Regions from separate parts of the Methylobacterium sp. P1-11 genome, predicted to be linked through region 3. Evidence: predicted binding sites of a transcription regulator. Region 3 holds the regulator's gene; each other region holds the start of a gene.
What was found. Region 3 encodes LexA, which represses DNA repair genes until DNA is damaged. Its sites were predicted from a motif close to TGTTCNNNNTGTGTTCNG; they were not measured.
Positions count from the first base shown of each region.

Region 1: CIW48_RS03105 (UvrD-helicase domain-containing protein) is a predicted target of LexA. The motif match lies at 1,017-1,034, and genes of this name have one in related genera.
Region 2: CIW48_RS07415 (PA0069 family radical SAM protein) is a predicted target of LexA. The motif match lies at 1,371-1,388, and genes of this name have one in related genera.
Region 4: recA (recombinase RecA) is a predicted target of LexA. The motif match lies at 1,340-1,357, and genes of this name have one in related genera.

Region 1 is NZ_NPKS01000002.1:198,215-200,416, reverse strand. Features, by position in the region: gene CIW48_RS03105 (UvrD-helicase domain-containing protein) at 1-1,006, opposite strand, end outside; gene CIW48_RS03100 (SRPBCC family protein) at 1,293-1,706, opposite strand; gene CIW48_RS03095 (hypothetical protein) at 1,908-2,202, opposite strand, start outside.
Region 2 is NZ_NPKS01000005.1:179,736-181,937, reverse strand. Features, by position in the region: gene CIW48_RS07425 (amino acid permease) at 1-594, opposite strand, end outside; gene CIW48_RS07420 (hypothetical protein) at 729-1,259, opposite strand; gene CIW48_RS07415 (PA0069 family radical SAM protein) at 1,415-2,202, shown strand, end outside.
Region 3 is NZ_NPKS01000003.1:57,758-59,959, reverse strand. Features, by position in the region: gene CIW48_RS04315 (hypothetical protein) at 1-4, shown strand, start outside; gene CIW48_RS04310 (hypothetical protein) at 12-461, opposite strand; gene lexA (transcriptional repressor LexA) at 709-1,434, shown strand; gene CIW48_RS04300 (ComEC/Rec2 family competence protein) at 1,428-2,202, opposite strand, start outside.
Region 4 is NZ_NPKS01000009.1:6,243-8,444, reverse strand. Features, by position in the region: gene CIW48_RS11080 (PAS domain-containing sensor histidine kinase) at 1-1,084, shown strand, start outside; gene recA (recombinase RecA) at 1,419-2,202, shown strand, end outside.

The DNA of each region.
Region 1 (2,202 bases), on a different contig from region 3:
CGAGCCGGCTCTCGTTCTTGGCGATCAGCCCCGAAGCGGCGGCCAGGATGTGGCCGGTGGAGCGGTAGTTGCGCTCCAGCCGCACCACCACGGCGCCGGGGAAGTCGTGCTCGAAGCGCAGGATGTTGTCGACCTCGGCGCCGCGCCAGCCGTAGATCGACTGGTCGTCGTCGCCCACGCAGGCGATGTTCTTGCGGTTCTGCGCCAGCAGGCGCAGCCACAGGTACTGGGCGACGTTGGTGTCCTGGTACTCGTCCACCAGTATGTAGCGGAACCGGTCCTGGTAATTGGCCAGGACGTCCGGGTTCTCCCGCCAGAGCTTGAGGCAGAGCAGCAGGAGATCGCCGAAATCGACGGCGTTCAGCGTTGCGAGCCGGGCCTGATAGGCGGTGTAGAGGGCGCCGCCCTTGCCGAAGGCGAAGGAGGCGGCCTCGCCCGGGGGGACCTGCTCGGGACCGAGGCCGCGGTTCTTCCAGCCGTCGATGGCGTGGGACAGGGCCCGGGCCGGCCAGCGCTTCTCGTCGACGTTCTGGTCGGCGATCACCTGCTTCATCAGCCGGAGCTGGTCGTCGGTGCCGAGAATGGTGAAGTCGGATTTCAGGCCGACCAGCTCTGCGTGGCGGCGCAGGACCTTGGTGCCGATGGCGTGGAAGGTCCCGAGCCAGGGCATGCCCTCGCCGGCCGGGCCGATCAGCGCACCGATCCGGTGCTTCATCTCCCGGGCGGCCTTGTTGGTGAAGGTCACCGCCAGGATGTCGAAGGGGCGCGCCCGGTTGGTGGCGATCAGGTGGGCGATGCGGGTGGTGAGCACCCGTGTCTTGCCGGTGCCGGCGCCGGCCAGCACGAGGACGGGCCCCTCCGTGGTCTCGACGGCGCGGCGCTGCTCGGGGTTCAGCCCGTCGAGGTAGCCGGCGGCGTCGCGGCGGAGCGCGCCCATGGCGCGGGCGGCGATGGAAGAGGCGGGAGCGCCGTCCCCGGCGGGCTGCGCATGCGGGTTATTCTGCATCCCGCATCCCTGGACCAAATCGCGAACGGCGTCGAGGTGGTTCGCGCGCGAAGCGACCGGAGCGTGCGGGATGGGACGGCGGATCGGCCCTGTCCGCGGCCCCTGCGCGGCGCGGCATGTGAAGGGAGTCGCACGCGGCAGCGCCGCCGTTCGAACGGCCGCATCCGTGCCATGTCAGCCGTGCCGGCAGCCGTGGACGCTTCCCGAAAGCGTCCATGCGTCGGCCGTCCGGCAGGTTCGGCGCCGAGGCGAGCGGTCGCCCCCCTTCCTGCACCTGAGGCCGAGCTTAGCCTCTGCCCACATGCTTGCAGAAGTTGTCGAGAATGGCTGCCCATCCGCTACGCTGCTGCTCGATGGGGAACTGGTTCTCGGGATCGAAGGAGACCTTCACGATCGTTCGGTTGCCGGCCGGAGAAAACTCGATCACCGCATGACGGTCACCGAACGCATACTCGATCCGCTCGTTTGGGATGATTTTGGTGTAAGTGCCGTCAAAATCGAAGCCCATGCTGCCGTCCTTGGCCTCCATGCGCGAAGTGAACTTTCCGCCTTCTCGAAGGTCCACGCTTGCAGCCGGGCAATGCCAGTCGTCGGAGGCGAAGTTCCACTGCGTCACATGCTCGGGCGACGTATAGGCTTTCCAGACGACATCGAGAGGTGCGGGAGCCGTTGCTTCCACGATGATCCGTTCCTGCGCCATATCCGGTCCACATCCAGTCAAATGCCGGGCCTTCGAGGGAGCATCTCACATCAGGATGCGTCAGGCAGCAAGCTCTGACCTGGCGTGTGAGGCGAGCGCGGCGTGAGCGGGCGTGGCCACGACAATTGCTCTTGCGCATGGCCGCCTGGAAGAGGCCGGACAAACGCCTCAGGATCTCATCGGGATTTATCGTGCGTTCACTTATAAACTCAGATACGGCTTCGTTTTTGTGACGATCTTATCGACTGGTGATAAATTCTCGCGCCACAAAGCCGCGTCGCGTTGTGCCGTCGTCAGATCTGAAACCAGTTCTTTCATTCTATCGGTCGGAAAAGGCGGGTTTGGGCAAAAATACGGCGTCAGAGGCTTGTTCGCATAGTAGTTGAAAAACAACGCTCTCCGATTTCGCCCTGTGGCGGGCTTGCCTCTGTGGAAATATTTGGATGTATCGCAAAGTATCACACTCCCGAGGGGACCCGTAAAGGATGTGATTTCG
Region 2 (2,202 bases), on a different contig from region 3:
GAGCTTCACCGCGACCATGATGTTGTTGAAGCGCGCCGATTCCTTGGTGCCGCGCATTAGCAGGATCGTGATCAGCGCCACGATCAGCACCGCCGGCAGGTTGAACAGCGCGGTTCCGCCGCCGTCGATCGGCGTGCCGGGTGCGTTCGCGAGTTGGGCGGGGATCACGATCCCGACATCCTTCAGGATGCTGGTGACGTAGCCAGACCAGCCCACCGCCACGGTGGCGGCGCCCATGGCGTATTCGAGGATCAGGTCCCACCCGATCAGCCACGCGAAGAACTCGCCCAGCGTTGCGTAGGTGTAGGTGTAGCTCGATCCAGCGACTGGGATCAGCGCGGCCATCTCGGAATAGCACAGGCCGACGAAGGCGCAGGCGATGCCGCCCAGCACGAAGGACAGCATGATTCCCGGCCCGGCATACTGGGCCGCGGCGGTGCCGGTGAGAACGAAGATGCCGGCGCCGATGATGGCGCCAATGCCCATGGCGGTGATCGAGAGGGCGCCCAGCGACTTCGAGAGCTGCTGTTCGCCCTCACCGCTCTCGACGATGTCGTCGAGCGGTTTGCGGCCCATCAGGCCCGACGAATCCATGGCACCATCCTTCAAGGCCGGGGTGGGTCGGCCCGTGTCCACGCCTGCTGAGGTAGCAAAATTCCTGCCGCGCTTGAGGAGTTCTAGAGGCGGATTGACCGACAACAACGCGCGACGGTGAAAGATTCTTCCAGTCAGGCGCGTTCAATCCGCGCAATCAACGGTCTGACCTTGAGGCGCGTCGTCAATACACCCCCGGCGCGCAGGGCTTCGCGCCGTACGACATCTCCGGCCCTGGCCTGTCGGGCGCCGACGACGCGTTCCATGCGCCTGACGAGGCGACTGAGCCAGCTCCCGGCCGGACGGTGCAGGCGGCCGAGCGTCGTCTCAGGCCGCGCAGTTCCGACGAAGCGGTCCAGGGTGCGGATCCAGCCCTCGGCCGGAACGTCCCCGGCTTCCAGGCACAGAACCCAATCCCGCCGGGCCGCGGCAGCGCCGACGGCGTAGGGATTCCCACTCCGGTGCAGCACCAGCGTGGCGCCCGTGGCTTCCGCGACGGCCGCCACGGCCTCACTCGCGCGGCCCGAGACGATCACCGCATCGCCGACGAGGCCGCCGGCCACGCCGGAGACGAGCACGCTCAGCGTGTCGGCCAAGCGATCGATCGCGTCCGGATCGGCCGGGTCGGCCAGATAGGTCACGGCGGAGAGCATGAGCGCGCGCATAGACGATTCTGCGGCGCCGTAAACCGCCCTTCCGCCTCTGGGCGAATGCGCCGCTATTCGGAAAGGCGGCAAAGCTGAGTTTGCCTGGAAAAGAGGCATTCGACCTCAGAGTGTTCGCTATATGTCCTGAGGCGGGCCTGAATGGGAGAATCGTCATGGGACATAGGCGTGACGGGTTCCCATCCCGAACCTTACCGCGACTCGGCGCGAGCGCGGCGCCTCAGGACTCGCGGCGCGGCCGCGGGGCCACGGCCAATCCCACAAGCCGGTATGAGCCGTCCCGACGCGAGGCGTTCCACGACGAGACTTGGATGGCGGACGCTCCGGCGCCGCTGCGCACGCAGGTCACCCCGGAGCGGTCCGCCCGGATCATCGCCCGCAACAGCTCGCCCGACATTCCATTCGACCGATCGATCAATCCCTATCGGGGCTGCGAGCACGGCTGCATCTACTGCTACGCGCGCCCCACCCATGCCTGGCTCGGCCTGTCGCCGGGGCTCGACTTCGAGTCGCGGATCTTCACCAAGCCGGACGCCGCGCGGCTGCTTGCCCGCGAGATCGCCGCGCCGGGCTACCGACCCGAGACGATCGCCCTCGGCACAGCCACGGATCCCTATCAGCCGGTCGAGCGCGAGCACCGGCTCACCCGCGCGGTGCTGGAGGTGCTGCGGGAGGCCCGCCATCCCGTCAGCATCACCACCAAGTCCGACCTCATGCTGCGCGACCTCGATATCCTGACTGAGATGGCGGCGGAGAACCTGGTGCTAGCCGCGGTCTCGTTGCCGACGCTGGATCCGGACCTCGCGCGCCGCCTCGATCCGCGGGCGCCCCGGCCGGAGAAGCGGCTCGCGGCGATGCGGGCACTGAGCGCGGCAGGGGTGCCTGTCATGGTCAACGTCTCGCCGATCATTCCCGGCCTGACCGACCATGAGATCGAGGCGAT
Region 3 (2,202 bases):
CTGATGGCCGGTCAGCGCGCGCCGAGGCCCGGATTGCGGCCCGGCAGACGCGGCACCACGGAACCGCGCTTCTCGACCGGCGCATCGCACGCGTAGGCGAACTCGGTCTTCAGAGGATCGAAGACGGACTCGCCGGTGATCCGACAATCCTCGCGCACGGTCTCGTCGAGATAGGCCCGGGCGGCGGTGCGGAAGCGCTTCACCCGGGTCGCGTCCGGCTCCGGATCGATCCGGACCTCGCTCAAATTGCAGCCGGTATATTCGCGCAGGGCGTTGGAGACGATCAGCATCCGGCGCAGTTGCCGATTATCGTAGACCTCGTAGGGCTCCTTGCAGCCGATCGTCACCACCTGTGGGGTGAGCGCCACGTAGTTGCGCGAGATGTAGGAGAACCCGGTGGTGCAGCCGGCCAAGCCGAGGGCAGCGAGGCCGAGGAGCAGAAGCGCTGCGGGTCGTCGCATCCTCGTCATTCCAAGAGGGTCCCTGCCCGCGCCCCGGATCCGCCGCCCTTCCGGCGGGGCAGCGCGATGCATTGAAACGGCTCCGCTTATGCCGTCAATGCGTTTCTCGGCTTCTCCCGCCGGCTGGCCGCGACGCGCCAAGCGTGGCGGTGCCATCTTGCGGAACACTTGCGGAACGTTTAACCTGTTCGTGATTTGTTTCGGAGACCGTCACGTGGCGGTCCGCCAAGCCGCGAGTCCCCCGTCGATGCTCACGCGCAAGCAGCTGGACCTCCTGCGATTCATCCAGAGCCGGATGCAGGAATGTGGTGTCCCGCCGTCCTTCGACGAGATGAAGGACGCCCTCGATCTCAAGTCGAAGTCCGGCATCCACCGGCTGATCACGGCCCTGGAGGAGCGCGGCTTCCTCCGGCGCCTTCCGAATCGGGCGCGCGCCATCGAGGTGATCCGCATTCCCGAGAGCCTCAGCCAGATGGCGCCGTCCTCGGTCCCGGCCGAGCCGCGCCGCTTCACCCCGAGCGTTGTCGAGGGCGGCAAATCCAGGCAGCCACCGGCACCGGCCAGCACGCGGATGATCGACGAGGCCGGCCGCGCCATCTCGATTCCCGTAATGGGCCGGATCGCGGCCGGTACGCCGGTCTCAGCGATTCAGAATCAGAGCCACGCCATCACCCTGTCGCCGGATTTCGTGGCGGGCGGCGAGCACTACGCCCTTGAGGTGCGCGGCGACTCGATGGTCGAGGCCGGCATCCTCGACGGCGACCTCGTGGTGATCCGCAAGCAGGACACCGCCAATACCGGCGACATCATCGTGGCGCTGATCGACGATGAGGAGGCGACGCTCAAGCGCCTGCGCCGCCGCGGCTCCTCGATCGCCCTGGAGGCCGCCAACCCGGCCTACGAGACCCGCGTCCTCGGACCCGACCGGGTCCAGATCCAGGGCCGCCTCGTCAGCCTCGTCCGTCGCTACTGAAGCGGCTCGGTCGGTGCGTCGCCGGGGACCAAGTCCCCGCCTGGCGCATCGGCTTCCGGAGGCGTTGCCGCCCCATCCTCCGGGGCGTGGGCGCCTTCCGACGCAGCGATGATCGGCTGCGGCGGTCCCGGCCCGTGTACCGAACGCGGTTGCCAGGGCACGGCGCGGCCGTCGGCTCGGGTGTAGCGGGCGGTGAAGCCTTCGCCGTCGGCCCGGAGGGCTACCGCTCCGCGGGCGGCCAGAACGCGCCGGTCGATCACCAAGGGGCCCGTGCAGGTCGGCGGCGCCGTAAGGCCGGTGATCAGGATCGCGGCGCGGGCGCAATCTTCCGGGAAGGCCCGCCGGTCCCGCACCAGGGCGACCGCCCTTCCGTCCGGCAGGCGCGCGGTGCATCCGAGCCGGTCGCAGCGGCCGCTGCCCGAACGGACGATCAGCGCCCCGGGCTGCCGTCCGTCGCCATCCGCCTTCAGCCATTGTTCGAGGACGAAGCCGGAGGGGCTGCCGAGGGCCGCGAGACGGCCGTCCGGCCCCCGCACGGCAGCGCCCCCGCCCTGTCGATCGACGTAGAGGTCGTAGCGGTCCGGCCGGGCCGCGAGGACGAGGCCGAACAGGAGCGGCGGCACGGCAAGCCAGCGCAGGCGGGACGCCGGGAGCGTCGCCAGCAGCAGGCCGAGGGTCAGCAGGATCAGGGCCGCGGTGCCGAAGGCCGGCACGACGACGATCGCCCGCTCGAATCCGGCGATCCAGTGGGAGACGGCAAGCATGCCG
Region 4 (2,202 bases), on a different contig from region 3:
CCGCAGGCAGACTCTGCGTCCGGAGGTGATGAATGTCGGGGAGGCTCTCTCCGAATTGACGCTCCTGCTCAAGCGGCTCCTCGGCGAGCGCGTCGCCCTGGAGCTGAAGCACGGCCGCGAGGTCTGGCCGGTGAAGGCCGACGTCAACCAGTTCGAGCAGGTGATCGTCAATCTGGCAGTGAACGCCCGCGATGCCATGCCGGAGGGCGGCAAGCTGATGATCCGCACCGAGAACGTCACCGATCCGGGGACGGCCGTCGACGCGGAGGGACGTGGCGGGGCGCCGGCGGGCGACCATGTGCTGATCGAGGTCCGCGACACCGGCCAGGGCATTCCGCCCGAACTGATGGAGAAGATCTTCGAGCCGTTCTTCACCACCAAGGAGATCGGCAAGGGCACGGGCCTCGGCCTCTCGACGGTGTTCGGCATCGTCAAGCAGTCCGGCGGCACGATCGACGTGCAGTCGAAGATCGGAGAGGGGACCGCCTTCCGCATCTACCTGCCGCGGCACGTGCCCGTCGCCGAGCCGGAGGAGATCCCGGCCCCGACCGCGGATCCGTCCCTCCCGCGGGCGGAGCCGCTCGCGGCGATCGCCGCCTCACCGAAGCCGGATGCCAAGCCCGGCGAGGGCGGCGACACCCTGGCGCCGCAAGGTGGGCCGGTCTCGGCCAAGGCCGACAAGCCGGCGCCGCGCAAGCCCGCCGCGGACCATACGGGGCAGGGGACAATCCTGCTCGTCGAGGACGAGGATCCAGTGCGGGCAGTCAATAGCCGGGCGCTCTCGGCCCGCGGCTACACGGTCCTGGAGGCGGCCTCGGGTCTCGAGGCGCTGGCGATCGTCCGCGAGGGTGCCCAGACGATCGACCTCGTGGTCTCCGATGTGGTCATGCCCGAGATGGACGGCCCGACCCTCTTGCGGGAGGTGCGCAAGCACCAGCCCGACCTGAAGGTGATCTTCGTCTCCGGCTACGCCGAGGACGCGTTCCGCAAGAACCTGCCGGAAGGGGAGACCTTCAACTTCCTGCCGAAACCCTTCAGCCTGAAGCAGCTCGTCGAGACCGTGAAGAAGACGATGGCGGATTGAGGCACGGCCGCGCCTCCGCATCAAGCGGGAGATCCATCGCCTTCCGTGCAGGCGCGGAATCTCCAGCCAAGACAGGCGGCCGCACGGTCGTTCTGGGCTCCGCTGCGCGGCGCCGGGATGACGATGCCGCGGTGGCTCGGAAGGATCTCGGCCCGTCTCCGGACCCGATCCCTCCGCTCACGGCGAAGATGCAGTCGCCGGCTCATCAACCCTGGATCGATCACAGCCGAAAAGCACCACCCGCTCTTGCCGGATGAGAACAAAACAGGTACATGGGGGCGGTGGTGACGCGCGTTGTGAACTGCGTCCAACCCCTTCATAAGGAGCCCGCCAGATGGCCCAGCCCGCATTGAAAGTGGTCGATATGCCCCCGGTGGACAAGGACAAGTCCAAGGCCATTGATGCCGCCCTGGCTCAGATCGAGCGTGCCTTCGGCAAGGGCTCGATCATGCGGCTCGGCAAGAACGACAAGGTTCAGGAGGTCGAGACGGTCTCGACCGGATCGCTGGGCCTCGACATCGCCCTCGGCGTCGGTGGCCTGCCCCGCGGCCGGGTGATCGAGATCTACGGCCCCGAATCCTCCGGCAAGACGACGCTGGCGCTCCACACCATCGCGGAGGCCCAGAAGAAGGGCGGCGTCTGCGCCTTCGTGGATGCCGAGCACGCCCTCGACCCGGTCTACGCCCGCAAGCTCGGCGTGAACCTCGACGACCTGCTGATCTCGCAACCCGATACGGGCGAGCAGGCCCTGGAGATCACCGACACGCTGGTGCGCTCGGGCGCCATCGACGTGCTGGTGGTCGATTCGGTCGCCGCGCTGACCCCGCGGGCTGAGATCGAGGGCGAGATGGGCGAGAGCCAGCCCGGCCTTCAGGCCCGCCTGATGAGCCAGGCCCTGCGCAAGCTGACCGGCTCGATCTCGCGCTCGAACTGCATGGTCATCTTCATCAATCAGATCCGGATGAAGATCGGCGTCATGTACGGCAGCCCGGAGACGACCACGGGCGGCAACGCCCTGAAGTTCTACGCCTCGGTGCGCCTCGACATCCGCCGCATCTCGACCCTGAAGGATCGCGACGAGGCGATCGGCAACCAGGTCCGCGTCAAGGTGGTGAAGA